2 regions of the Paenibacillus sp. FSL L8-0641 genome follow, and region 1 is predicted to be linked to the other one. Evidence: predicted binding sites of a transcription regulator. Region 1 holds the regulator's gene; the other holds the start of a gene.
What was found. The regulator CtsR, encoded in region 1, represses protease genes until heat stress. The targets are predictions, from matches to a motif close to ATGGTCAATAAAGGTCAAACA.
Positions count from the first base shown of each region.

Region 1 (15,246 bases):
TGCCGAAACATTCATGTCAAGTTCCCGAGCTTTGCGGATTAGTTTATCATCGACATCCGTAAAATTCACCACATAGTTTACATCATAGCCCAAGTACTCCAGGTAGCTACGCACCACATCAAATACAATTACAGGTCGTGCATTGCCAATATGAATGTAATCATACACGGTAGGACCGCATACATACATTTTAACCTTTCCAGGCTCCAGTGGCACAAAAGGCTCCCGACTCCTCGTCATTGTATTATAAATTTGAAGCGGCATTGTTATGTTCCTCCCTCATGAAAATCATTTTTCTAATGTATTCTCTTGGGCCACCTGATGTTTCTGAGCGGATGCCCCATCCTTCAAATCAGACATTTCTGCACGCAAACGTTCTATTTCCCGTTGAAGCTCTCGCATAGAATCCACAACCGGATCAGGCAACTGATGACTAAGTCGGTCTGGACGCCTACCATCCTGTCTGACAACTCGCCCCGGGATGCCCACCACCGTACTGTTTGGTGGAACTTCTTTGAGCACAACCGAATTAGAGCCAATGTTGGATTGTGCCCCAATCGTGAAAGAGCCTAATATCTTCGCACCAGAGCCGATAACAACATTATTCCCAATGGTCGGATGGCGCTTCCCTTTCTCTTTCCCAGTCCCGCCGAGTGTGACCCCCTGATACAATACGACATCGTCGCCAATCTCACAGGTTTCCCCGATGACAACTCCCATGCCATGGTCAATGAACAGCCGATCTCCGATACGAGCGCCAGGATGAATTTCAATGCCTGTCATAAACCTTGATACCTGGGATATAACACGGGCTAGAGTACACCAGTTTCGCAAATAAAACCAATGTGCGATTCGGTGTGCCCAAAGGGCATGAACACCGGAATACGTAAAAATGACCTCCAGCTTACTCCGGGCGGCCGGATCATTATCCAAAACAGTCTGAATGTCGGATTTGAAATGTCTGAACATGTCGCCCTCCTATTCCCTTCATATCCTTGCCGCATCATCACAACACTTCACGTTCCGCCAATTTTCGCATCCACCAGCACTCTTCGACATTTTTCTATCTATAACGAGTCTGAGTCTGATAAAAAAGAAAAAGCGCCTCCGCAGCCTAAGCTGCAGAGACGCATGAACGTGGTCCCACTCTGCTTTCGAACATATCTGCTGCATAAAAAGCAGATAATCCGTCTTTGGCGTCCTGTAACGGGAACGAATCGGCACGCCCTTGTCACATCAGCATTTGATGCTAATGAGGGTTCGGGCGCACGGCTCCCAGGCGCATTTCCTCCGCAGGTCAACTGGACGGCTCTCAGCCTGGGGTTTCCCCTCGACCGTCCTCTCTGGCAGATGCCCTTATGCAGTGTACTTCTCCTGTTCGCAGCCTTTACACGTAAATATCAATCCGTATCAATGGAGTCATTATAGCGAAAAGACAACAAATTGACAAGAAATATCAGCCTTTAATTTGTGCCTTGAGACGATCCAGTACCTTGTCACGTCCAAGCAAAAAGATAGTTTCATTCAGATCCCGTCCATGCGTTTGGCCTGTAAGAGCCACACGAATCGGCATGAATAATTGTTTCCCCTTAAAACCGGTTTCCTTTTGAACTTCTTTGATCAGCTTAGCCATTTGTGGAGCTGTAAATTCCTCACTCGTTTCAACTTTACCTGCAAAAGCTCTAAGTACCTCAGGAACCTGCTCTTCGGCCAATACAGCTGCTGCTTCAGCATCCAGTTCCAGATGTGAACGGAAAAACAACTCAGACAACGTTACAATATCGGACGCAGATGTCATCTGTTCCTGGTATAAGCGAACAAGGGCCTTAGCCCAATCCAGTTGTTCCGCAGACAGCTCAGTAGGCAACAGCCCCGCTGTCTGGAGATGTGGAATCGCCATGCTGGCAATTCGCTCAGGATCAGCCTTTTTAATATAGTGATTGTTCAAATAAGCAAGCTTATTTGTATCAAACACAGCTGGACTTTTGGACAAACGATTAGGATCGAAAATCGAAATCAGTTGTTCCCGATCATAGATCTCTTCTTCGCCTTCTGGGGACCAACCCAGCAGTGCGATGAAGTTGAATATAGCTTCTGGCAAATAGCCCAACTTGTCATACTGCTCCATAAACTGAATAATGGATTCGTTACGTTTACTGAGCTTTTTGTGATCCTCACCTACAATCAGCGTCATATGACCGAAGCGTGGCGGTTCCCACCCGAGAGCTTCAAAGATCATCAACTGCCGCGGTGTATTGGAAACATGGTCTTCGCCCCGTAGTACATGCGATATTTTCATCAAATAATCGTCAACTGCTACAGCGAAGTTATATGTCGGAATACCGTCTTTTTTGACGATAACAAAATCGCCGCTTTCCTTGGAATTGAACGTAATTTGTCCTTTAACGATATCGTCAAACGTATATTCACGATCTTCCGGTACACGAAAACGAATACTTGGTACACGGCCCTCTGCTTCAAATGCCTGGCACTGTTCTTCTGTTAGATCACGATGTTTTCCAGAATAGCGCGGTGTCTCCCCACGTGCCGTCTGCTCTTCACGCTCGCGCTCCAGCTCTTCTTCAGTGCAGTAACAGCGGTAAGCCAAACCACGATCCAGCAAATCCTGCCAGTATGTTTTATATATGTCCAAGCGTTCAGTCTGACGATAAGGTCCAAACTCTCCTCCCACGTCTACGCTCTCATCCCAGTCCATACCCAACCATTTCAAATATTTAAGTTGGCTTTCTTCTCCGCCCTCAATATTGCGCTTCACATCTGTGTCTTCGATACGAATAATAAATTTCCCACCTTGATTGCGGGCAAACAAATAATTAAATAATGCCGTTCTGGCATTTCCAATGTGCAGATGCCCTGTAGGGCTTGGTGCATAACGTACACGAACTTCCGTGCTCATATAATCTCCTCCAAATTGAATTACTCAAGATGATAGCATTTACTTGATAAGACAGACAACCGATTGAGCCGCGATTCCTTCACCCCGGCCGGGAAACCCGAGTTGCTCTGTCGTGGTCGCCTTGACGTTCACCTGGGATAGCTCCTCTGCTTCCAGCGCCCGAGCGATGACTTCATTCATCTGCGGAATATACGATGCCATTTTGGGCTTTTGTGCGATAATCGTAGAATCGATATTCCCCAGGCGATATCCTCGCTCTTTAGCTAGCCCCCACACATGCTCCAGTAGCTTAAGACTGTCAGCATCCTTAAATTCTGGGTCATTATCTGGAAAATGCTTCCCGATGTCTCCCAAGCCAAGCGCGCCCAGGATAGCATCGCTAATGGCATGCAGCAGTACGTCTGCATCGGAATGGCCCAATAAACCTTTTTCATACGGAATATTCACACCTCCGATGATGCATGGCCTTCCTTCCACCAGCTGGTGGACGTCAAATCCTTGTCCCACTCTGATCATTTGATATCCTCTCCCTCTGTTTTCACCCATAGCGCCGCCATATCCAAATCCTCCGGTGTAGTAATTTTGATGTTCTTATAGCTGCCTTGAACGACAGTAACCGGAATGCCTAGCCGCTCTATCAGCATAGAATCATCTGTTCCCAAGAATCTCGACTGCTCCGCTTCCTCATAGGCTCGCAGCAGATCGGAAAGACGAAAAGTCTGTGGCGTTTGAATACTCCACAGACTTCGGCGATCCGGCGTTGCTGTAATGATACCATCCCCGTTCACTTGCTTGACCGTATCCTTTACAGGTACTGCCGCTACAGAAGCACCAGTACGCTGGGCTGCCTCAAGGCATGAACGTACAAGCTCAGGTTGAATGAGTGGACGCACACCATCATGCACCATCACCCAATCCGCTTGTAAGTGGCGCAGACCGCGATAGACCGAATGCTGGCGTTCACTGCCACCAGCCACCACCCGTACATTTTTACCGATTTTGTATTGATGAATCCAATCTCGGCAGCGTTCCACATCTGCTGTCCCAGTCACCATCACCATTTCATCCACTTCGGGCATAGCTGCGAATATTTCAAGTGTATGTATGAAGATGGGCTTGTCCCGCAAAAGCAGAAATTGCTTGCTCTCCTGCGTCCCCATACGGGAGCCGCGCCCTGCTGCCACAATGACAACTCCTACCCGATTGTTCATTCAAATAACTCCTGCCCTGATCGCACTTGGACGATCCGTATGATAACACATCTACTTCATCATACCGCGTTTATTGAGCTTTTTCCAATAATTTCGGTTTGGCAAAGATCATACGTCCGGCCGAGGTCTGAAGTACACTCGTGACCAGCACCTCCATAAGAGAGCCAATATAGTCACGTCCGCCTTCCACAACAATCATCGTACCATCATCCAGATAGGCTACACCCTGCCCATGCTCCTTGCCGTCTTTAATAATCTGCACCATAATTTCCTCACCGGGCAGTACGACAGGCTTCACTGCATTCGCCAAATCGTTAATATTCAGCACTGATACACCTTGCAGTTCGCATACTTTATTCAGGTTAAAATCGTTAGTTACAACTTTACCCTGTAACACCTTTGCCAGCTTGACCAACTTACTGTCAACCTCTGAAATTTCCTCAAAATCACCTTCGTAAATGAGCACATTCACATCCAGCTCTTTTTGGATTTTATTCAAAATATCCAGGCCCCGTCGTCCACGATTACGCTTAAGTAAATCTGATGAATCTGCAATATGCTGAAGCTCCTCTAACACAAATTCAGGAATCACAATCGTTCCTTCAATAAAACCTGTCTTGCAGATATCTGCAATACGCCCATCTATAATGACGCTGGTGTCCAAAATTTTATGTTCCTCCAGCTTGCGTTCTTCTGCACCCGTTCCCCGACCAAAAAAGCCAGAACTCCAAAAGGATGACAGCTCGTCCCGCTTTTCTAGTCCAACCATTAATCCCACATATCCACATATCACGGTAACAGCCGTCTGGATAAGTTGACCCGGGGCCCCCAACCATGAAAAAAGCGGATAGACTGCTAAGGAAAGTATCAATCCCACCGCTAAACCAATCACACCTGCCATCATCTCGTTCATCGGAATTCGTACCAAGCCTTCAATGCCCTGTTGCAACCGGTTCGCCACGGATGCTCCTGCGAATGAGCACCCGGCCATAAATAACACTGCTCCCGCCATCATCCAAACAACCATTCCCGGTAAAGACCCATCACTCAACCATTCTGGCATCCACGATACAATGCCCCCTACCCGCTGGTATAACGTATAGCCAAACCATGCTCCGCACAATCCTGTAAAAGTTAAAATAGCCTTTCTCCACATTGAATCTCTATACCTCCTTTATTTTCTTTTCATTAGTCTGCTATTTATTGGATACATAGCATTTCTCTTACCAGTATGATCCATTTCCCACATAACTAACCCTGTGTTTTCACTTTTTATGCATAAAAAAAGCATTTATCTCCTTGAAATAATTCAAGGAAATAAATGCTTATACTTGCTTGATACTACCGCTGTGAATGACGATATTGATCGTCCTGTTCTTCCTGACTGGAACGATCCCGATCACGCCCACGTCTGCGTGATAGTTTACGAATGTTCAGCTTCATACCATACAATGCATACAGCACCAGTGGCACAAAAATCAGCTTCGACAGCTGGTCAGGGAATTTAACAGCCAACACCACCGCTGCAATTACGACCCATGGAGCCACCCAAATTGCTTTTTTCGGGAGGCCAACCTTTTTAAAATTTGGATATTTCATGGAGCTGACCATCAAATAAGAGACCAGCAACATGGCAATCGACATGTATAACAAAGAAATATCGTTATGGAATAAGGACAAAGTGGCTAATACGCCACCTGCTGCCGGAATTGGTAGACCCGTAAAATAACCTGGTACACCAGGACGTACGTTAAATCGAGCCAAACGCAACGCTCCGCACATCGGGAAAATGGCAGTAACCGTCCAAGCGAGAGCCGAATTCGCATCATGAAAAGCAACCATGTACATAATAACTGCGGGAGCAACACCAAAAGATATCATATCTGATAAGGAGTCCAGTTCTTTACCGAATTCGCTTTGGGCATTCAGGACCCGGGCCATTCTTCCATCCAGTCCGTCCAACAACATGGCGACAATAACCATAATAGCGGCAAGACTGTATTTTCCGTCTACAGCCAATAAAATGGCGATCATTCCGAGAAACAAGTTACCTAAGGTACACAAGTTCGGAATTGATTTGGTAATCATCTCTTCACCTCAATGTATGAATTGTTCCATTATAATCCTTTCACTGTATTACATTTACATTTGCCTGTCAATGAAAACTTGTTCCTGCAAACGTTTAAGACCTTCTTTAATCGTACGCGCACGAACCTCTCCAATACCATCCACTTCATCCAGTTCTTCTATCGTTGCTGTGATGACATGTGGAAAACGTCCAAACCGCTCTACCAGATTATGAATAATCACATTCGGTAAACGCGGTATCTTGTTCAGTACCCGATAGCCGCGTGCAGCAATATACTCCTCTGATGTCGCAGCTGAAGAAGGGTAGCCTAGTAAACGTACAATATGATTCACATCCAATAATTCGTCGTCCGTAGAACGTTTGAGTCCCAATATAATTTCACGAATCTTTTCGTCGCTATCGTCTTTGGCATAATCCTTATACAACAACCATGCTTCTTCCTCAATATTGCTGACAAGCTCTTCCATCTGCATACTAATTAGACGGCCCTCATTTCCGAGCTCGTTAATAAATCGTTTGATCTCCATTTTGATGCGCAGCACCATTTCGATCCGTTGGATGACATTAACGACCTCCGGCATGGTAACCAGCTCTTCAAATTCAGATGCTGTCAAATTCGTAGAGGCTTGCCCCAACACAGATCTATATTTTTCTAACGTCTGAATAGCCTGATTGGCTTTCGTTAAAATAACCCCGATTTCCTTGAGCGCATACCGTAATGTCCCCTGATACAAGGTAATAATATTACGCCGCTGGGAAATAGACACCACTAGTTTACCAGTTTGCTTAGCAACTCGTTCTGCCGTCCGGTGCCGAATTCCTGTTTCAATCGACGAAATCGAGGAGTCAGGAATCAGTTGCGTATTAGCATATAAAATTCGTTTTAAATCCTCGCTTAATATGATTGCGCCGTCCATTTTAGCCAACTCATACAAATAGTTCGGCGAAAAATCACAATTAATGGAGAAACCGCCATCCACGACTTCCATAACTTCTGGGCTATAGCCAACGACCAGAAGAGCACCCGTTTTGGCACGCAAAACGTTTTCTAATCCGTCGCGAAAGGGAGTTCCCGGTGCCACAAGCCGCAGCAAATCGTTCATTTTATCCAGTTGGCTCGCTTCTTTCATTCTCAATGCCCCCTAATCTAATGCGGCTGCCAGTGCATCTGCTACCGTTCCTACTCCTATAATTTGTATCCCTTTCGGATGTGTCCAGCCCTTCAAGCTTTTCTCTGGCATGATCACCCGTTTGAAACCTAGTTTCTCCGCTTCTCGTACTCGCTGTTCTGCTCGGGATACCGCACGCACCTCACCTGTCAGTCCCACCTCGCCAAAAATCACATCGTACGGCTTGGTAGGAGCATCTCTAAAGCTGGAAGCAATACTCACAGCTATAGCCAAATCTACCGCCGGTTCATCCAACTTTACACCTCCGGCTACGTTGAGATAAGCGTCCTGGTTTTGCAAAAACATGCCCATCCGCTTTTCTAGCACGGCTATGATTAATCCCATTCGATGATGATCGACTCCTGTGCCCATCCGGCGTGGAGATGGAAAATGCGTAGCTGCAATCAATGCTTGCAGTTCAACCAATACAGGCCGGGTTCCTTCCATACTGGCTACAACAGTAGAACCCGCCACCCCTAGTGGGCGTTCAGACAGAAACAACTCGGAAGGATTGGATACCTCACGCAAACCGCTTTCAGCCATTTCAAAAATACCAATCTCATTTGTAGAACCAAAACGATTTTTAACTGCACGCAAAAGCCGATACGTATGATGACGCTCTCCTTCAAAATAAAGCACACAATCAACCATATGTTCCAACAAACGCGGACCTGCAATGGCACCTTCCTTGGTCACATGCCCTACCAGTACCGTAGCAATACCTAGCCCCTTGGCAATTCGCATAAAGCGTGAAGTACATTCCCGCACCTGAGCCACACTACCTGGTGCACTCGTCACCTCAGGCAAATATACAGTCTGTATCGAGTCGATGACCAAAAACTCCGGCTTCAAGCTGTCCACCGCTTCTTCAATCGTCTCCAAATTCGTCTCACATAATACGTATAGGCTGGGGGACAAGGCACCGAGTCGATCTGCACGTAGTTTCGTTTGACGGACAGATTCCTCACCAGACACGTACAGCACCTTTAAACCAGTTAAAGCCAGCTCATTAGATGTTTGCAGCATAAGCGTAGATTTACCGATTCCCGGATCACCGCCCACCAAAACGAGTGAACCCGGCACCACACCTCCACCGAGTACTCGATTCAATTCGCCAATTCCCGTCAAAATTCGTGCTTCTTTACCGCTCTCCACCTCTATAATAGGGAGTGGCTTGTCTTTTGTGCTATGAGTAAGAAGGGAAGACCCCATTCCTTGAGTTTTTACAACGCTTTCCGTTTCTTCGACCATGGAATTCCATGCCTGGCATCCAGGACATTTCCCGTACCATTTGGGCGATTCATAACCACATTCCGTACAGGAAAATTTAGTTTTCACTTTAGCCATACTTTGTTCCCTGGCTCCTTATTGACGACGATGATGTCAAATTTATGTTCATACAACCCAGAAAGAGCTGTAACAATAAAAGTTTACCATTGAAGCTTGGCGGACGTAAAGCAATATCACAAACTTTCCCAAAGCATTTACCCAACCTTTTCACCGTGTTTTATACACAAAAAGGGTGCCTTCGCAATAGCTTTCCAGCCTGCGAGACACCCTTTTCTACTGTTTATTTAGTAAACTGCTTTAGGACTTGGCAGATACATTACCCTTTTTGGTTACAGTCAATGTACCGTTCTCCTCATCAATGAAGAGAGAGTCACCTTTAGTAATGTTGCCAGTCAACAATTCCTCGGACAGGCGATCTTCGATATGCTTCTGGATTGCACGACGCAATGGACGCGCACCATACGCTGGATCAAAGCCTTCCTTCGCAAGGAATTTTTTAGCGTTGTCTGTCAACTCGAAGTCAACCTCATACTCATTCAGGCGTTTACGCAGCTCCTCAGACATGAGTGACACAATTTCAGCAATATGTTTTTCTTCGAGAGAATGGAAAACGATAATTTCATCAATCCGGTTCAAGAACTCAGGACGGAAGCTTTTCTTCAATTCATCCATCACTTTGCCCTTCATATTATCATAATCCGCCCCAGCGTCTACTACAGCTGTAAAACCAAGCGTGGAGTTACGTTTAATAGCCTGTGCACCAACATTAGATGTTAGGATGATGAGTGTGTTACGGAAATCGACGACACGACCTTTGGAATCTGTTAGACGACCATCTTCCAGAACTTGCAGAAGAATATTGAATACTTCTGGGTGTGCTTTTTCAATTTCATCCAGCAATACAACAGAGTAAGGCTTACGACGTACCTTCTCGGTCAGTTGACCGCCTTCCTCATATCCAACGTACCCTGGAGGCGCTCCTACCAGACGGGACGTGGAGTGTTTCTCCATATATTCAGACATATCAATACGGATAACCGCATTTTCATCTCCAAACATGGATTCAGCCAAGGCGCGTGCCAACTCTGTTTTACCCACCCCAGTTGGACCGAGGAAAATAAAGGACCCAATTGGACGCTTCGGATCTTTCAGTCCGGCACGTGCCCGGCGAATCGCCCGGCTTACTGCCTTAACTGCTTCGTCCTGTCCGATTACCCGCTCATGCAGCAACTCTTCCATATTCAACAAGCGGTGTGTTTCTTCCTCTTTCAGCTTGCTGACTGGAACACCTGTCCAGATTGCAACGACTTGAGCGATATCCTCTGGTGTAACTTCAGAATCTGTACGACCCTGTTGTTCTTTCCATTGGTTTTTGGTCACGTCTAGCTCTTCACGGATTTTTTGCTCTGTATCACGCAGGGCTGCCGCTTTTTCAAACTCCTGACTTTGTACCGCTGAATCCTTTTCCTTCCGGATATCTTCCAGACGGTTTTCCAGCTGTTTCAGGTTTGGCGGTACAGTGTAAGAATTCAGTCTTACTTTGGAGCCCGCTTCATCAATAAGGTCAATAGCCTTATCTGGCAGGAAGCGATCAGTGATATAACGATCTGACAATTTTACGGCTGCTTCAATAGCCTCATCTGTGATCTTTACACGGTGATGCGCTTCGTAACGGTCACGCAGACCATACAGAATTTGAATCGCCTCTTCTGGAGAAGGTTGATCCACTGTAATGGGTTGAAAGCGACGCTCCAAAGCAGCATCTTTCTCAATATATTTGCGGTATTCATCCAGCGTGGTCGCACCGATGCATTGCAGCTCGCCACGTGCTAGAGCAGGTTTCAGGATGTTGGACGCATCAATTGCGCCTTCCGCTCCACCAGCACCAATCAGCGTATGCAGCTCATCAATGAACAACACGATATTACCCGCTTGACGAATCTCGTCCATAATTTTTTTCAAACGATCCTCGAATTCGCCACGATACTTGGTGCCTGCTACCACAGAGCCCATATCCAGTGTCATTACGCGCTTGTCGCGCAATGTTTCGGGAATCTCATTCGCTATGATTTTTTGAGCCAATCCTTCGGCAATCGCCGTTTTACCTACCCCAGGCTCACCAATCAGAACCGGATTGTTCTTTGTACGGCGGCTGAGCACCTGAATTACGCGTTCAATTTCCTTGCTACGCCCAATAACAGGGTCCAGGTTGTTTTCCTTCGCAGATGCCGTCAGATCGCGTGCCAGACTGTCCAGGGTTGGCGTGCTGACATTAGCTGGAGCACCGTGATGGCTGGAAACAGCCTCGCTGCTGCCGAGCAATTGAAGCACTTGCTGACGCGCTTTGTTCAGACTGATGCCCAGGTTGTTCAGTACGCGTGCTGCTACGCCTTCGCCTTCACGAATAAGACCAAGCAAAATATGTTCTGTACCTACATAGGTATGGCCCAGTTTGCGGGCTTCATCCATAGACAGTTCGATGACTTTTTTGGCACGTGGAGTATAGGCAATGTTCGTAGGTTGCTCTTGACCGCGTCCAATCAACGTTTCCACTTCATCCTGGATTTTTTCCAGTCCCAGGCCCAAACCGATTAAGGCTTTCGCTGCTATTCCTTCACCTTCACGAATGAGGCCTAGCAAAATGTGCTCTGTACCAATGTTGTTGTGTCCCAATCGAACTGCTTCTTCCTGAGCCAAAGCAAGCACTTTCTGTGCACGTTCCGTAAATCTTCCAAACATCATATATCCTGCACCTCCACAGTGTGTATTTCAGATCATTTTATATATTAAAGGGTTGTGCCTAATTTTTGCCGGATCAGCTTCGCCCGGTACATATCGCGCTCTTCGGTATTCATTTTATCCCCAAAGCTTTTTTGCAGGAACCCGGGTTGTGTCATCACATTCAGCTCATTCATCGCTGCGGTGGAAGGACGCTCCAAAATCCCCAAATCTACGCCAAGACGTACATCAGACAGCCGCTGTGCAGCCTCCTTGGAATCCAATACTGCTGCATACGACAAAATACCGAATGAACGCATCACCCGATCTGTAATTCGCAGCATAGATTCATTCATTAGCCTTTCTCTGGCAGAACGCTCGTGCTCAATAATTTGTAGCACCACGCCATGTAGATTCTCAATAATCTCCGCTTCGGTTTGTCCCAGTGTAATCTGATTAGACACCTGAAACAAATTTCCGACCGCTTCGCTGCCTTCACCGTAAATGCCGCGAACTGTAAGACCTACCTGTGAAACAGCAGACAATATACGATTGATTTGATGAGTCATGACTAATGCGGGCAAATGCATCATCACCGAAGCTCTCATACCTGTGCCGACATTCGTTGGACAACTGGTTAGAAAACCTCTCCGATCATCAAATGCATAATCAACATGCGCTTCAAATGCATCATCAATAACCATAGCGCGTTCCCAAGCTTCTCTAACCTGACATCCCGGATATAAGCACTGGATACGCAGATGATCCTCTTCGTTTATCATAACACTAACCGATTCATCATCGCTAATTAAGACAGCACCGTTACGAGATTCGTTCGCCAAATTAGGACTAATCAAATGCTTCTCAACCAGCACCTTCTTGTCGATCTCATCCAACTCGGATATTTTCAACGTATGAAAAGTACCAAAACCGCCTAAATCATCATACTGAAGGATATCCGTCAAGCGCTGAAGTGCTTCTGCCGACTGCTGATTGGTAGCAAGCATGGGAAAAGGCAGATGCTGCAAGTTACGCGCAATTCTTACCCGGCTGCTAATGACAATCTCCGAATCCGCAGCATCACCACGCATCCAGTCACTTAGCGGCTTCTCCGTAAACCGAACATTGGGCATTACGCATCCCTCCTACTCTTCACAAACTTTACTCTTCAGTCATTTCTTTTTCAAGCTCTCTGATTTGATCCCTAAGCTCAGCAGCTGATTCAAACTCTTCCTGTACAATATGCTGTTGCATCTCTTTTTTCAAATCGTCAATTTGCCGTTTAACCTTCAGTCGGCCACCAGTGCGAACCGGAACTTTACCAACATGATTCGTACTGCCATGCACACGCTTGAACAGAGGGTCCAGACGATTATCAAAATATTGATAGCACGACGGGCATCCGAAACGTCCCAGCTTACTAAACTGTGCATAGGTCATGCCACAATCCTTGCATTGCAGGTTCTGCGGACCACTGTGGCCTGGTGACTGGCTCTTTGTACTGGAGTCAAAATCCAACATCCCCGACAGCAAGCTATGAATTGAAAAGCCGTTAGGTGTTCCAGGGATCATCTCCCCTTTTTCCTTCGCACACGTCTCACAAATATGAAACTCTGTCTTTTCGCCATTCACAATTTTGGTGAAATGCAAAGTTGCCGGCCGCATATTACATTCTTGGCACAGCATAAAAGCACCTCCTTCAATGTCAGGATTTAATACCCACCCTACATCCAAAAATTAGTCTCTATTCACACATTATTTGGTCGCCAGCAATGAGATCAGCATAGCCTTAAGCAATCTTGCTCGCAGTTGATCACGATAGGGAAGCTTCAGTAATAATGTATCCCTCGATAAAGCAGCCTTCATTAGATTAGCTTCCCTTTTGCTTAAAAAATGGGCTTCCTCTAACTGATAAATCAGTCCTTCTGCTGCTGATTGGCTAATTTCCTCCCCGATGCTCTGATGAAGATGTGTATGGATGGCATGCTGTGCGGGTAGCTGAATTCGCTGAATACGAATGTAGCCTCCACCACCGCGTTTACTTTCCACCACATAGCCTTTTTCCAGCGTAAACCGGGTGCTAATTACATAATTAATTTGCGACGGCACGCAGGAAAAGCGGTCAGCCAGATCATTACGCTGAATCTCCACTAAACCTTGGGGACTTTCCAGCAATATACTCTTCAAATATTGTTCAATAATATCGGAAACATTGCGCATTTCATCATCCTCCACTAACGGAAACGCAAGTATTCAAGTACATTTCACGCTCCACAGAGTCCGCCGTATATTGAACTTAACCAAACGGTAAAGTCACGAATCTAAGCTGTATTTAGGCTATTGCCTGTTCTACATTCATTGAAATGTACCGTTTTGTCTCTAGTGTGGCCTTTATTTGCGATTAATCATACACTTCTCTTATGTTCATAAGAGTCAGCTCCTAACTATACGCAAATCATTTCAATCCTCGTTTGCTTCTTTACTATCGAAATTACTTCATACGGCCAATCCATCAGCATAATACTTTTACAGAATCACACTAGGTTTGATTGACTTTGACTTTCTTTGACTATATTCACATTATAGCACATTATTCATTTTTGCCAAGGGGTCAATACCATTTTTCGCAATCTAATTATGTTTTATACAATACCATAAAAAAACTCTTCCCATTACAGAAAGAGTTTTGAAAATAATGATAACCACACAAGTTATATTCTCTGAAAGATGAGCTTAAAAGATCTAAATAGGCCTTTATCAGAAAAAATCTAATAAAAACGTTTGATTTACTGGTATTACGCGTTTAAGGGCAGACACAGACTCACTACTCCCTTCAATCCGCTCCCACTTATACAGATCATCAGCCTGCTGATAGCCAAGCATCAGAGTCGTCAGTGACTGAATCCCAAGTTTCAAGTCAGCTACTATGGCGTTTTCAGATGAATTGCTTATATCCACTCTCTCCAGATGTCCTTGCCCCTCCGTAGTAATCGTTAATCTCCATAATCCATCATTCCATGGAGCATACCGATCTGTCAGATTTAAGGTTAAACTTGTTTCCTCTTCAAGCTGTTCAAAAGGGTATCTTTCTACAAAAGCAGCTGCATCCACAATACGTCCCATAAAATAAGGCACAGTTTCCTGTTGAATCCGTGGATCATCGAGTAAAAATGGCAAATTGTCATCTGCTGGAACGTAAATAAATTTACCTTTGGCTATCATTGAGTCATGATTTGCAAAATAAGTCCATAAAGCCCGACGAACCGTCTCATTTTCATATACCAACTCATCACAATTCAACTGTTTATCTTCAATTTTGTATAGTGCATATCCTTGCGGAATGCCTGTTTCTGAGTAATATACCGCAGTTCGATAGTTCTCATTTAAAATCCGCTCTTGCCACCATTCCTTATCTCGTACCAGCGTGCCATTATAACGAGAGGCATACGCTTGATACACTTGGTCCAGTTCTGAAATATCCTTGATATCGCGTTTGACTGTACCTTCTGTTTTAAGTTTTGCAGGGAATTTATCAATGGGAATGACGTATTTTTTGTACTCTGTATACGTTTCCCATCCAAATTTACGGTAGAAGGCAAAGGAGAATGGATGCAAAAAAGAAAGGCTTTGTCCCGCAGACTTCATCTCTTCAAGTGCATGCGTCAATAAACGTGATACCATGCCTCCGCGACGCTTTTCTGGCCACGTCGCCACACCAGCAATGCCCCCCATATCAAAAACCTGACCGTTTATGTATACCTGAAGCGGTAACAAAGTCAGTTTAGCATTTAAGTCATGTCCGTCGAATATTCCCCATATTTGTTCTGGTTTGAATTTCTTCTTGGCCTTTTC
Region 1 is NZ_JBBOUW010000001.1:4,844,513-4,859,758, forward strand. Features, by position in the region: gene cysS (cysteine--tRNA ligase) at 1-264, opposite strand, end outside; gene cysE (serine O-acetyltransferase) at 289-969, opposite strand; gene gltX (glutamate--tRNA ligase) at 1,457-2,917, opposite strand; gene ispF (2-C-methyl-D-erythritol 2,4-cyclodiphosphate synthase) at 2,957-3,433, opposite strand; gene ispD (2-C-methyl-D-erythritol 4-phosphate cytidylyltransferase) at 3,430-4,128, opposite strand; gene MKY16_RS22010 (PIN/TRAM domain-containing protein) at 4,199-5,284, opposite strand; gene pssA (CDP-diacylglycerol--serine O-phosphatidyltransferase) at 5,470-6,216, opposite strand; gene disA (DNA integrity scanning diadenylate cyclase DisA) at 6,271-7,347, opposite strand; gene radA (DNA repair protein RadA) at 7,360-8,733, opposite strand; gene clpC (ATP-dependent protease ATP-binding subunit ClpC) at 8,974-11,418, opposite strand; gene MKY16_RS22035 (protein arginine kinase) at 11,463-12,527, opposite strand; gene MKY16_RS22040 (UvrB/UvrC motif-containing protein) at 12,556-13,080, opposite strand; gene MKY16_RS22045 (CtsR family transcriptional regulator) at 13,150-13,614, opposite strand; gene MKY16_RS22050 (GNAT family N-acetyltransferase) at 14,152-15,246, opposite strand, start outside.

Region 2 (15,246 bases), 4.6 Mb from region 1:
TGGTATTCGCGCCTTGGCCTGGGCCAAGGAAGCTGAACAGTTGGGAGCCGGTGAGATTCTGCTAACCAGCATGAATGCGGACGGAACCAAGGACGGCTTTGACCTGCCGCTGACTTCTGCGGTATCGGATACCGTCGGAATTCCAGTTATTGCTTCTGGCGGAGCAGGCAAACAGGATCATTTCTATGACGTGTTTACGGCGGGCAGAGCGGATGCTGGATTAGCAGCAACGATTTTTCACTATAAAGAAATAGGAATCCCTGACCTAAAACGGGATTTGAAGCGCAGAGGAGTGGAGATACGATGAGCAACGAATTGAACCAACAGCTATCTCTGGAGCAGATACTGGATAATGTCCGCTGGAATGAGGTGGGTCTTGTCTCGGCGATTGTGCAGGATGATGCCACCCTTCAGGTGCTTACGCTGGCCTACATGAACCGCGAGTCGCTGAAACTGTCTTTGGAGTCGGGAGAGACCTGGTTCTGGTCTCGTTCCAGACAGGAGCTGTGGCACAAGGGGGCTACTTCAGGGAATACGCAAAAAATCACTTCCATCCAGTTGGATTGTGACGGTGATGCTCTGTTGGTACGTGTCATTCCGAACGGTCCTGCCTGTCATACAGGAGCAACGAGCTGCTTTTTCCGTGATATTTCCGCGCCAGGGACGGCTGTAGCACCTGTTGCAGGAAATGCAGGAGACCACACGTTGGTAAATCAAACCGATGATATTTCCAGTGCTTCAGCAGACCGCTTTGAGGTACTTGCCCAGCTGGAGGCGATTATTAAGGAGCGCGAGGAGACACGACCTGAAGGAGCCTATACGACCTATCTTTTTGATAAAGGTGTAGACAAAATCTTGAAAAAGGTTGGCGAGGAAGCATCCGAGACGATCATTGCCGCCAAAAATAAAGATAATGACGAACTGCGCCTGGAGGTCAGCGATTTGATTTATCACCTGCTGGTGCTGTTGCAGGAGCGCAAGCTACCGCTTGATCACGTACTGGCTGAGCTGAATCGCCGTCATGAACGACCTCGTCGTGATTAGTACGATTTGTTGTAGTGTTGGAAGGGGGAGGGTCGCATGAAAATTGACTATCATACGCATCACGCCCGCTGCGGGCATGCCATAGGGAGTCTGGAAGAGTATGTACGGCAGGGAATTCGGCTAGGGCTGGATCAGCTCGGCTTGTCCGATCACATGCCACTACTGCATGTAAAACCGGCTGACTATTACCCGGAAATGGCGATGCCTATGGAGGAGCTGCCCCGATACGTGGAAGAATGTTTGGAACTGAAGGAACGTTTTAAAGGGCAAATTGATATTCGCGTTGGCTTGGAAGGCGACTACATCGAGGGCTGGGAACGAGAAATCGAAGACATCATTACCGCGTATCCCTGGGATTATGTGATTGGTTCCGTCCATTTTCTCGGTGAATGGGATGTCACGGACTTCCGTCAGGTACACCATTGGAAAGGCAAAAATGTGCTTGAGGTGTACCGCACGTATTATGATGCGGTCTCCAGGGCAGCAGCTACCGGTTTGTATGACATCATGGGGCATTTGGATGTCATCAAGCGCTTCGGCTATCATCCGAAGCCGGAGGAAATGGAGGAGCTGCGTGAACTGGAGCGCTCCGTACTCTCCGCCGTTGCCCGCAGCGGTCGGGCGATGGAACTGAATGCATCAGGGCTTTCGAAGCCCTGTGCTGAGATGTTCCCGAGCCGCCGCATGCTGGACGAAGCTTTTTCGCTAGGCATCCCGCTGACCGTAGGATCGGATGCCCATGATCCGGCGAAGCTGTCCGAGCACTTGGAGAAGGCACGCGCGCTTCTATATGAAGTCGGCTATCGCGAGCTTGCCGTATTTCAGCATCGCGAGCGCTCGCCGGTGCCGCTGACGCTTTAATTATTACGTTTATTGGGTCTAAGTATCATATCCAGTGGCTAGCCGAACGCTCCTTATTTATACAGGGAAAAGCGCTCGGCTATTTAGCGTATTCTTGTATATATATCTATCGTATACGAGCATATATCCGTTTTTTGGAATGAGGTAGGATCGACTGTCAAGTCGTTTTGAAGTTGTGGTATACTGAAGGGTATGAACATGTCAGTTACTTTTAAAGGAGGTGCCTTGGTTATTTATGAAAGGGAAACATCTGCGAGTATCGGAACCTAGCCCTAAGATTATTGCTTTGCGTTTCGACGCATCTTTCTTTTTTGAGAAAGCTGTGCGCTCGCTTGATCGCAATCATTATGACAAGGCATTGAAATATTTTCGCAAAGCCGTTGAATATGAACCGGATAATCCGGTGAATCATTGCAATATGGCGGGTATATTATCAGAGATGGGGGATTATGCAGGTTCGAATGAGATCCTGTCCTCTGTTCTGAGTGACGTAGACTCGTCGATGACAGAGTGTTATTTCTATATGGCGAATAATTACGCTAATATGGAGCAGTTTGAAGAAGCGGAGAAAGCATTGGTCACGTACCTGGAGGAGGACGAAGAAGGCCAGTTTCTTGATGAAGCGGAGGAAATGATGGAGCTGCTCTATTATGAGCTGGACCGTCCAACGAAGCTGAACCGCATTAAGGCCCGGCAGGGAGTAGTAGAGCATGATCAAGCTCGTGTCCTGCTGGAGGAGGGGAAATTTGCTCAGGCAGCCCAGTTGCTCAAGCAAATTTCAGAGGAACAACCGGATATGTTCGCTGCGCGAAATAATCTGGCATTAGCGTATTACTACATGGGATTGTTCCAAAATGCTAAGGCTACCATTATTCAAGTGTTGGAGGATGAGCCAGGGAATTTACACGCATTGTGCAACTTGGCGATCTTTTATCAGCACGAGGGTGGCGGCCCGGAATTGGATCGTCTGGTGCAGACTTTGGCGGTCACTATACCGTTTCAGGAAGAGCAGGTATTCAAGCTGGCGACCACTATGGGCATTCTCGGACGCCATGAGGAGGCCTACAGACATTTCCGCAGGTTGCTTCATGGCGATGGAGAGAACAATGCGGACGCTTCTTTGTACCATTACACGGCGGTAGCTGCCAGCAATACGGGAAGATATGCGGAAGCACGGCGGTTGTGGAGTCATTTGCAAAAGCAGGATGCTTCCTCGGAAGTTCCGCGGTTTTTCCTGTCCCGACTGGAGGAACTCCAGCAGGAGGGTACACCGCTGCAAGTGCTCAGCTATCATTATCATCTCCCGTTTGAGGAGCAATTCCGCATGTGGGAGAAGTTTGGTGCTGACCAGGTGCCTGACAGCATGAAGAAGGACCCGCTAATCCGGTCATCCTTCTTCTGGGCCTTGCGCCACGGGGACCGGGCGACTCAGCTTCAGGTCATTCAGGCGTTAAGCTTGATCGGTGATGATGAGGTGCGTCAGGCACTGGAGTCCTTCGTAGAAGACCCGGACCAGGAGGATGAGCTGAAACGCCGTGCCTTGCAAGTATTGCAAGAGCTGGCGGAGCAGGGTGAGCAGAAAATGTACCCGGAAACGGAACGTTCTGATCAGTTGGAGGTTGAGAACGATCCTCATACAATTGAAGGTGATGTATCTGCCTCCCCGGTTGATCCACAATGGCAGGCAGTGCTGGATAAGGTACTGACCGTTATGAGCAAGCCATCCGATCCGGTCATGCAGCACGACTTGAGATCGCTGTGGCTGGAGTATTTGGATCGGCTTGCCCCGGAAGTTCCGATGGTTCAGCATACTGAGGGATGGGCAGCGGCGCTGGAATATTTGACTGCCAAAATGCATCATCATTCAGTCACCTATCAGGAAGTAGCCGATCGCTATGGTATTTCCGTATCGACCGTAAGCCGCTATGCACGCCAGATTGACAGCGTGTGTGGTATTAAACAGAAGCTGAAGCAGCCGCTCTCCACGTTTAAAAAGCAGGTCTGAGACCTGCTCCAAACATCACTTAAAGGAGGCAACAAACGTATGTATAAATCCATAATTATTGGTACAGGTCCTGCAGGCTACACAGCGGCTATTTATTTGGCACGTGCTAACATGAATCCGCTGATCATTGAAGGGATGCAGCCCGGTGGGCAGCTTACTACAACGACCGAAATTGAAAATTTTCCGGGTTTTGAGCAAGGTATCCTCGGGCCTGAACTGATGGATAATATGCGCAAGCAGGCTGAACGTTTTGGCGCTGAATTTACTTCCGGTTGGGTAGAGGAAGTGGATTTTAGCAAACGTCCTTTTAAAGTGAAGATAGAGGGTAAAGGCATCATTGAGGCGGAGTCGGTCATTATTGCTACAGGTGCGTCCGCCAAATATCTTGGTATTCCGGGTGAGCAGGACAATGTAGGTCGCGGAGTCAGCACTTGCGCAACTTGCGATGGCTTCTTTTTCCGCGGGAAAAAGATTGTCGTGGTTGGCGGTGGCGATTCAGCCATGGAGGAAGCGAGCTTCTTGACCCGTTTTGCTTCCAGTGTAACCTTGGTCCATCGTCGCGATGAGTTGCGGGCATCCAAAATTATGCAGGATCGCGCGCGTGAGAACGAAAAAGTACATTGGGCATTAAACCGGACTCCTCTGGAAGTTGTGACGGGAGAATCTGGTTTAAAGGGTTTGAAGGTACACAATAATGAGACCAATCAGGATGAGCTGATTGAGGTAGATGGCGTGTTCGTAGCCATCGGGCATACACCGAATACAGGTTTCCTGAACGGACAAATCCATACGGATGAACACGGCTATATTGTAGTGAAGCCAGGCACAACGGAAACGAACATCCCCGGAGTTTTTGCCTGTGGGGACGTACAGGATAATCGTTACCGTCAAGCGATTACGGCTGCGGGAACGGGCTGTATGGCGGCTATGGACTGCGAGAAATATCTCGAAGGCAGTGCTGTTCACGACTGGAGCGAAACACTGGATCAATAAAAGCGTGTCTATAGTACACAAAAAGGCTAACGGGAGAGCGAAGGAAATCTCTGTTATGCCACATCTTTTGTTCAGGAAGAGAAAGCCTGCTGCGTTTGCACGGGCTTTCTCCTTTTTATGGGTGCATAAGGTTAAAAGTTCCTCTAATCGTACACTTTTCAACAAGGAAGTGTCCTTGACCGTAACGAGGGCTTCAATTATAGTTGGAACGTAGGATTACTATTATGAAGTAGGAATTATAAGCATATATTTCATACCAGGTTTTTAAGTAAACATAAAGGTGGCTTGGAACATGTCTGAAAGTATCTATGTGGGTGTCGATTTGGGCGGTACAGCGATTAAAGTAGGCATTTGTAATGAGAACGGACAGCTTTTGCACACATACGAGGGACCAACCGAAACCGATAAAGGTGTAGATGTTGTCATTGGTAATATCGAAAAATATGTGCGGCACATTGTTGAGGAATCTCCTTATGAGTGGGATCAACTCAAGGGTGTCGGTGCAGGCGTTGCAGGTTTTACGAATGTTCGTGATGGTATTATTGTCCTCGCTCCTAATATTGGCTTTCGTGACGTACCGATCCGTGCGCTCCTAGAGAACCGGATTGGCAAGCCTGTGAAAATAGACAATGATGCGAATGTTGCTGCGCTAGGTGAGGCTTGGGCTGGTGCAGGCAAAGGCATCGAAAACTGCGTATGCTATACCCTGGGAACAGGAGTAGGTGGCGGTATTATTATAAACGGTAGAATATACCAAGGTTCTTCAGGCATGGCCGGGGAAATTGGTCATATCAGCGTCGTACCTGATCTGGAGGCAATTCAGTGTGGATGCGGCAAAATGGGTTGCTTGGAAACTGTATCTTCTGCAACAGGCATCATTCGTATGGCCAAGGATGCTGTGGAACGTGGCGACCGGACCTCTCTGGCGCTGGAGGATCACATTGCCGCCAAGGAAGTATTTGATGCTGCTAAAGCCGGGGATGAAGTCGCACTGCGTATCGTGAACCGGGCTGCCTTTTATTTGGGGAAATCCATGGCAGCGGTTGCCGCTGTGCTTAATCCAGAGTTGTTTATTATAGGCGGCGGTGTTTCTAAAGCAGGCGACTTTTTGTTTGAAGAGATGCGTCGCGTATACGCGAAGCTGGCACCTGAACCGCTTCAAAAGGGTGTATATATCGTACCAGCGGTGTTAGGCAATGACGCGGGTGTTGTAGGGGCTGCAGGGTTGCTGCTACGCTCCTGACCACAGGTTACTGATAATACGGGTACTGGCATAGAGCGAAGAAGCAAAAGGAGAGGGAAGTCCATATGACAGATAACCTAAAAAATGCTGCGCCGTGGGCAACGCTCATTATTATTACGGGGATGTCAGGCGCAGGGAAGACCATTGCGGTTCAGAGCCTGGAAGACTTGGGCTTCTTCTGTGTTGATAATTTGCCCCCTGTACTGATTCCCAAATTTGCAGAGTTGATTGAGCAGTCTAATGGTAAAATAGGCAAGGTTGCACTCGTCATTGATTTACGCGGACGAGAATTTTTCACTGCCTTGTCGGAATCGTTGAATTATATTAAAGATCATTTTACGATTCATTGTGAAATTTTATTCTTAAATGCGAATGATGGCGTTCTCGTACAGCGGTATAAGGAAAGTCGTAGACGTCATCCGCTGGCTCCAGACGGTATGCCTTTGGATGGGATTCGGTTGGAGCGCAAGATGTTGGAAGAACTAAAAAGCTCGGCTACACAGGTTATTGACACAAGTGTGATGAAGCCTGCAACTTTAAAGGCAAGGATTATTTCACGATTTTCTCATCTGGAGAGCAGTATGCTTTCCGTGAACATTACTTCTTTTGGCTTCAAGTATGGTATTCCCATTGATGCCGATCTTATATTCGATGTGCGCTTCCTGCCTAATCCCCACTATGTGGATCAACTACGTCCCCACACTGGACAGGATAGCGATGTATATGATTATGTCATGAAATGGCCCGAGACTCAGGCATTCTTGACCAAGTTGCTGGATATGTTACACTTTTTGATTCCGCAATATCGCAAAGAAGGCAAAAGCCAGGTCATTATCGGCATTGGCTGTACTGGCGGTAAGCATCGTTCTGTTGCAATATCGGAGTATTTAGGAAAAATGCTGGGTGCCAGCGAGACAGAATCTGTTTCTGTTTCGCATCGGGATGCTGATCGGGACCGGCATTAATGAGGTGAAATCATGAAAGAGACCGGATCACAACGGGAGCGCCCACGTATAGTTGTTATGGGCGGCGGAACCGGCTTGTCCGTCATGCTGCGGGGCTTAAAGCAAAAGCCGCTAGATATTACGGCTATTGTTACAGTCGCTGACGATGGCGGAAGTTCCGGGATTTTGCGCAGTGAGCTGCAGATGCCCCCCCCAGGGGATATTCGCAATGTGCTGACTGCCTTGGCTGACGTGGAACCAGTGATGTCAGATATGCTGAAATACCGTTTCGGTGCGGGATCAGGATTGTCAGGCCATAGTCTGGGCAATCTGATTTTAGCAGCGATGACCGATATATCGGGAGATTTTGTAACGGCGGTGCGTGAGCTTAGCCGTGTATTTGCTGTCCGGGGACGTGTGCTGCCAGCAGCCGAGGAAGGCGTTGTGCTAAGCGCCGAAATGGAGGATGGCACGGTGATTACCGGAGAGTCCAAGATCCCAGAAGCGGGCGGACGAATCAAACGCGTCTTTCTTGAACCGACTCACGTGGAGCCGTTGCCTGAGGCTGTAGAGGCCATTAATGAAGCTGATGCGATTTTGATTGGCCCCGGCAGTCTATATACCAGCATATTACCGAATTTGCTTGTACCTAAACTCGCTGAAGCTGTAGTGAAATCAGACGCTATCAAAATATTTGTCTGTAACGTTATGACCCAGCCTGGTGAAACCGATGGCTATACAGTAGGAGACCATCTGCAAGCTATTTTTGAGCATGTAGGGCATCATCTCTTCGACTATGTCATTGTAAATAACGGAGAAATTCCACCCCAAGTACAGGAAATGTATGCCGAGCAGGGAGCCAAGCCAGTTCAAGTAGACATGGGCGAGCTGACCGACCGGGGATATAAAGTGGTGGCAGATACATTAGTTCTGTTCCGCACGTATTTACGGCATGATGCAGACAAATTGAGCCAGCATATTTACCAATTGGTACAAAACTGGATATTAAGAAGGAGGTGAGTCCCTTGTCCTTTGCGGCACAAACGAAAAAAGAGCTTACGATGATTGAAAGCCAGTCCTGCTGTGAGAAAGCGGAACTATCTGCGCTCATACGTATGCTCGGATCCGTACAACTGTCGAATAAAAGGGTGATATTGGACGTGTCCACAGAAAATGCCGCGATTGCAAGGCGGATTTACTCCTTGATCAAGAAGCATTTTCAACTTCATATCGAACTGCTTGTACGGAAAAAAATGCGCTTGAAAAAAAATAATGTGTACATTGTCCGTATTCCTAATGATGTGCAACAACTGCTAAAGGATCTTTATATCGTCTCAGAAGGTTTCTTGTTCACTGACGGGATTAATCGGGATATTGTTCGGAAAAACTGTTGTAAGAGAGCTTATTTACGGGGCGCCTTTATGGCAGGTGGCTCTGTCAACAATCCTGAAGGATCATCTTACCACCTTGAAATTTCTTCGATGTATGAGGAGCATTGTCAGGCACTCGTTGATCTTGCGAATGAGTTTCATCTAAATGCTCGCTGTATTGAGCGAAAAAAGGGTTTTATTCTCTACATCAAGGAAGGCGAGAAGATCATTGAGCTGCTTAGCATCATTGGGGCGCATCAAGCCTTGTTCAAATTTGAAGATGTACGCATTATGCGCGATATGCGCAATTCCGTGAATCGTATTGTCAATTGTGAAACGGCTAATTTGAACAAGACAATTGGAGCTGCTGTCCGGCAAATTGAGAATATTAAGTTGCTGGAGAGAGAAGTTGGCTTGGAGACCTTGCCGGATAAACTGCGTGAAGTGGCAGAAGTTCGGCTCGCTCATCCCGATTTGAATTTGAAAGAAGTCGGGGAAATGCTCAAAGGGGTCGTGAGTAAATCGGGTGTAAATCATCGGCTTCGCAAAATTGATGAGATGGCTGACAAAATCAGGGGCGAAAATGGCCTGATTCCGTAAAAAGAATGTTGGTGGGGCTTTTAGCCCCAGTTTTTTTAGTTTTTTTTCTAGTGTCTGTCCCGGGTTAATGTTATAATGTGATAAATAAAATGGAGTAAGTAGTGTCCAGATTTATTTGATGAGGGGGTAAGCTGACATGTCAAAACATCCGGTAGTCGTACGTTTGAAAACAGGACTGCACGCCAGACCTGCTGCGTTGTTCGTACAGGAAGCGAATAAATATTCATCTGAGATTTTTGTGGAAAAAGATGACAAAAAGGTTAATGCCAAGAGCATCATGGGTATTATGAGTCTTGCCATCAGCACAGGTACTGAAATCAATATTAGTGCTGAAGGTGCGGATGCCGAACAGGCTGTAAACGCTTTAGTAAGTCTGGTTAGTAAGGTAGAGCTGGAAAATCAATAAACAAAGAATTGCTTGTAATATAGTGTATGATCTTAGTGAAAAGCCCCTTTGGGGCTTTTTTTATATCCAGAAAAAAATCCTTCGAACACTCCTCAGCTAACTGTTTTATTGTGGATTTATTGGATATAGAGGCCGTATTAAGTTCAAACTATAAATAATGAAAATCCTCGTGGTCATGCTCTGTTTCGGAAATTTGTACGCTTGGCTGCAACCTTTTTCCGTCTTTTCCGTCTGGAAGGTACAAACATTTACTAGAAAGAGGTTGAATTCAATGAGACTTTGGACAAAAACAGTAGCCACAGCAGTTCTCACAGGTGCATTAATAGCAGGGGGAGTAGCAGGAGGATTATGGACAGGGGCAGATCGTGCTTATGCTGCGTCAACAGCTTCGACGGTAAACGGTGTAATTAATGTGACTGGAAGCGGGGAAGTATTGGCAAAGCCCAATATTGCTTATCTCTCTATCGGTGTACAATCGGAAGGGAATACGGCAGCCGCTGCTCAAAAAGCTAATGCTACAAAATTGAACAAGGTTACACAACTGCTGAAAGAAAAGTGGAGCATCAGCGGAGATGACATTCAGACCAGCCAGTTTTATGTACAGCCTAACTACACCTATAACGAAAAAGAAGGGCAGAAGCTCAAAGGCTACACTGCCAACCATACAATTTCCGTTAAATACCGCGATTTGGATAAAATAGGTCAGTTGTTGGATGAGGCGACCAAGTCCGGAGCCAATAACGTAGATAATATTCGTTTTTCCGTGGAAGATCCTTCGACTTATGAGGAAGAAGCCATTACTAAAGCATTGGGAAGCGCACAATCTAAAGCTAGTGCTGTAGCTAAAGCGGCCAAACGCGGATTAGGTGCTCTTGTGAATGTGACGGTAGATGGCGGAGAAGCACAAGTCTTTACACAACGTGAAAATGCCATGTCAAAATCGCTCATGGATTTAGCAGGTAGCGGGACAGAGATACAATCGGGGCAAGTAACAGTGAAAGTTCAGGTGTCGGCTCAATACGAAATGAACTAATATAGATCATCAAACGAAGCCACAAGCGGCCTGCATCATGCGCAGGCTGGCTTGCTGGCTTTTTTTGTATACCGAAACCTTTTTGTAATGAGTCTGTCATAGCTAAGGGTTACTAGGTGTACAGATTGAAATCGGGGAGTGTACAGATTGTAAACTACATACAATGGGGTATAGATATAATAAGTAAAGTGATTATTTACACATAGACAATACAGAAATAATAACAGGAGGAATACTTAATATGAATAAGCATACGAAAAAATGGGGTTCAGCACTGCTGGCAGCAGGGATTTTAGCAGGAGTCGCAGCTGTTCCCGTTTCATATATCCAGGCAGCATCGATTAAACAGCAGCAAGCGGCAACACAGCAACCAGGAATCACTATCCAATGGAATGGTAAAACGTTGCCCGCTAAAGGTGTTCAAGTGAACGGGAGTACAATGATTCCGGTGGCCGCACTGCGTGACAGCTTGGGGATTCCAGTAAGCTATGATGCGAAAGCAACGACCTATACCGTAGGTAGCGGGTACAATAAACTTTACATTATGGCTTCTTCCTCGGATGCCTACGTCAACGTCAATGGAATCAATACACGTAGTATGGATGCCAAACAGATCGCTGGGAAGCTATACATTCCTATGAGTCTGTTGAAAGACTATCTAGGCATAGATGCTCAATGGAACGCAGCTCAGAAGACAGTAACGCTAAGTAAAAGTCAGCTAAACCCGATCACAATTGCGTCTCAAACACTTCCAGCTTCGAGTAATGCGAAGGTATCTTACAAAGTTAAGTATCCGCAAATCAGCGGCAGCCAGCTGAATCCTGAGGCAGAGCAGGCCATTAACCATGTGCTTAAAAAGCATGCAGAGGGTATATTGGCAGCAGGCAAAAAGATGGTGGCTGAGGGAGAGGCTACAACAGAAAGACCATATGATTTCGAAAATGATTTTGCAATTGCCTATAACAAGGACGGTATTCTAAGTGTGATTATGCAGGATTACTCGTATATGGGTGGCGCACATGGAATGACGGTACGTAAAGGATATACGTTCTCGCTCGCTGATGGTAAACTGCTGCAGTTGTCTGACGTATTGAAGGCGAATCCAAATTACAAAAAGTTCCTCAATGCTGATTTGAAGAAAAAAATCGATGCGCTTCAGGCTGGTGAAGGATTCGGTAAATTTAAAGAGTTGGCGGCAGATCAGAATTTTTATGTGACGAACAGTGGAGTAACAATCGTGTTTGATTTGTATGATTATGCGCCATACGCGTATGGAATTCCGGAGTTTACCTACTCGTTCGGTCAACTGCTGCCTCAAGGCGGAAAGCCTTTTGCGGGACAGATTTAATAGTAGAAATGAGTAAGTTGGACTGTCTATACTCTAAAAAACAATAAAGCAAAAAAGCTGCCTACCGGATAATAACATCCGGAGCAGCTTTTTCATTTACCAGCTATTGAGAGGCAAATTTTTTCTCTTATACACCTTCTGGAGAGGAGCTAGTTAGCACTTTATCAATAATACCGTATTCTTTGGCATCATCAGCAGACATGAAGTAGTCACGGTCTGTATCTTTTTCAATACGTTCCAGTGGTTGGCCTGTGCGATCTGCGAGAATGCGGTTCAGTTTATCACGCATTTTCAGAATGCGGCGTGCGCGGATTTCGATATCCGTTGCCTGGCCTTGTGCACCACCCAGAGGTTGGTGAATCATAATTTCACTGTTTGGCAAAGCGAAACGTTTACCTTTGGCGCCTGCATTCAGCAAGAACGCGCCCATGGAAGCCGCCATACCTACACAAATCGTAGATACATCAGGTTTAATGTATTGCATCGTATCGAAAATGGCCATACCAGCTGTAATGGAACCGCCAGGACTGTTAATATACAAGTGAATATCTTTTTCAGGATCTTCGGCAGCCAAAAACAGCATTTGCGCAATTATAGAGTTGGCTACAACGTCATTGACGTCCGAGCCTAACAAAATAATGCGATCCTTTAACAGTCTGGAATAAATGTCATAGGCGCGTTCGCCGCGGTTACTTTGTTCTACTACCATAGGAACATAGCTCACGTCAAAAAACCTCCCTTAAATATCGTTAGTGGATTTGGTGGACATGCCGAGTACACGTCCCTTATTTATAAACTGTTAGCGTATTAACCACATGATAAACAATTTCAAACAAAAAGTCAAAGAAAGTCAAACTAATGATTAAAAAAAAGAGCCCTCAGCGCTCTTATTGGTTAAAACATTATATAGAAGCATTTAAGCGTTCATTTAAAATGGCGCGCCCGCGAGGAATCGAACCTCGATCTCAGGCTCCGGAGGCCTACGTCATATCCGTTGGACCACGGGCGCATAGTTGATTCAATGCAAACAACTAACTAATTAAACAGCTAATTGGAAACAAAGATGATTATATGATATACAGCAGTGAATTGCAAGCTTTTATTAAATGCGCATATTCAGACAAATGGTTGAGAAATATAGGTTCAGATAGACTTGCATATGGAGCAAATATTGGTTAAGATATACGTGGGACTTAAAAAGTTATCCCGGGACGTTTTAAGACCAGTTAGAGATAGAGCATTAGAGACAGAACTTAGAAGTGTGCGGGAGTGGAAAGCATGCGAAAGATATTAGAAATACAGAAGCAGCTTCTGCCCGACCTCATGGATGTTTTGAAAAAAAGGTACACGATCCTGCATCAGATTATGCTGTCCGATGTTGTTGGACGCAGAACACTGGCAGCTTCACTGAACATGACCGAGCGCGTGTTGCGCGCCGAAACCGATCTTCTTAAAGCTCAGGGGCTAATTGAGATTGAGAGTGTAGGCATGAAGGTGAGCAAAGCAGGACTGGATCTGCTGGAACAGCTGGAGCCGATTGCGAACAACTTGTTCGGCCTGTCCCAATTGGAGGACCAGATTCGTCAAGCCTATGGTTTGAGGAAGGTGGTTGTCGTTCCAGGGGATTCGGATGTTTCTCCGTTAACAAAGCAGGAGCTGGGGCGCGCTGGAGCAAAAGCGTTGCTAAGTGTTATGGACGACGAGGATGTGGTCGCTGTAACAGGTGGCACGACGATTGCAGACGTGGCGGAACAACTGGCATTGCCTTCTAATGGCCCCCTTAAGGGTGGGTGGTTTGTACCGGCACGCGGGGGTTTGGGAGAAAGCATGGAAATGCAGGCCAACACAATTGCTTCCACAATGGCTCGCAAGGTCGGCGCTCAATACCGTCTGCTCCATGTACCGGATTTGCTCAGCAATCATGCTTACAACTCCTTGCTTGAAGATACGAACATTCAGGATATATTGAGCCTGATTCGCGAGAGTCGTATCATCATTCACGGGATAGGCAACGCCATAGCGATGGCACATAGACGTAAACTTGATCCCGAAACCTTTGCCCAGATCAGCAGTGAAGGGGCGGTAGCCGAATCGTTTGGTTATTATTTTAACGAAGATGGCGTCGTTGTTCACAGAATGCTGACGCTTGGACTCCGATTGGAGGACATTAGGCGTACCGATACGGTTCTAGGTGTAGCTGGAGGCAAGAACAAGGCGGCCGCTATTCATGCGGTACTGCGTTTCGGGCAAGAAGACATTCTAGTCACCGACGAAGGCGCTGCTGTTGAGATTGTAAGTCGTTATTTAAATGATTAATATAGGATTTATGAATCGTGTTGTCTTGACAGGCTTTCGGGTCTGTCTTGAATATATAAAACTAAACTAAACGAACTTTGGGAGGAACTCACTCATGACAGTTAAAGTTGGTATTAATGGTTTCGGACGTATTGGACGCCTTGCTTTCCGTCGGATTCAAAACGTGGAAGGTATTGAAGTAGTAGCAATCAATGACTTGACAGATTCCAAAATGTTGGCACATTTGTTGAAATATGATACAACACAAGGTAATTTCCAAGGACAAGTAGAAGTACATGATGGCTTCTTCAAAGTAAACGGTAAAGAAGTTAAAGTTTTGGCTAACCGCAACCCTGAAGAACTCCCTTGGGGAGACCTGGGTGTAGACATCGTTCTGGAATGCACAGGTTTCTTCACAACTAAAGAAGCTGCTGAGAAACATTTGAAAGGCGGCGCTAAAAAAGTTGTTATCTCCGCTCCAGCTACTGGCGACATGAAAACTGTCGTTTACAACGTAAACCATGAAATTCTGGATGGAACTGAAACTGTAATCTCTGGTGCTTCTTGCACAACGAACTGCCTGGCTCCTATGGCTAAAACACTGCAAGATAAATTTGGTATCGTTGAAGGTTTGATGACTACAATTCATGCTTACACTGGCGACCAAAACACTTTGGATGCTCCACATGCTAAAGGTGACTTCCGTCGTGCTCGTGCAGCAGCTGAAAACATCATTCCTAACACAACTGGTGCTGCTAAAGCAATCGGTTTGGTTATCCCTGAGTTGAAAGGTAAATTGGATGGCGCGGCTCAACGTGTTCCAGTACCTACAGGTTCCCTGACTGAGTTGGTAACAGTTCTGGAGAAAAACGTAACTGCTGAAGAAATCAACGCAGCGATGAAAGAAGCTTCCGATCCTGAAACTTATGGATACACTGAAGATCAAATCGTTTCTTCCGACATCAAAGGCCTCACTTTCGGTTCTTTGTTCGATGCAACTCAAACTAAAGTTCTGACTGTCGGCGACAAACAACTGGTGAAAACTGTAGCTTGGTATGACAACGAAATGTCCTACACTGCACAATTGATCCGCACGTTGGAATA
Region 2 is NZ_JBBOUW010000001.1:200,750-215,995, forward strand. Features, by position in the region: gene hisF (imidazole glycerol phosphate synthase subunit HisF) at 1-307, shown strand, start outside; gene hisIE (bifunctional phosphoribosyl-AMP cyclohydrolase/phosphoribosyl-ATP diphosphatase HisIE) at 304-1,044, shown strand; gene hisJ (histidinol-phosphatase HisJ) at 1,081-1,905, shown strand; gene MKY16_RS00895 (tetratricopeptide repeat protein) at 2,141-3,910, shown strand; gene trxB (thioredoxin-disulfide reductase) at 3,950-4,903, shown strand; gene MKY16_RS00905 (ROK family glucokinase) at 5,196-6,146, shown strand; gene rapZ (RNase adapter RapZ) at 6,212-7,111, shown strand; gene MKY16_RS00915 (gluconeogenesis factor YvcK family protein) at 7,124-8,110, shown strand; gene whiA (DNA-binding protein WhiA) at 8,116-9,060, shown strand; gene MKY16_RS00925 (HPr family phosphocarrier protein) at 9,197-9,466, shown strand; gene MKY16_RS00930 (SIMPL domain-containing protein) at 9,738-10,499, shown strand; gene MKY16_RS00935 (PdaC/SigV domain-containing protein) at 10,741-11,847, shown strand; gene clpP (ATP-dependent Clp endopeptidase proteolytic subunit ClpP) at 11,975-12,571, opposite strand; tRNA gene MKY16_RS00945 (tRNA-Arg) at 12,782-12,856, opposite strand; gene MKY16_RS00950 (sugar-binding transcriptional regulator) at 13,126-14,163, shown strand; gene gap (type I glyceraldehyde-3-phosphate dehydrogenase) at 14,258-15,246, shown strand, end outside.
Region 2: a site for CtsR is predicted at 12,684-12,704, ahead of clpP (ATP-dependent Clp endopeptidase proteolytic subunit ClpP). Genes of this name have one in related genera too.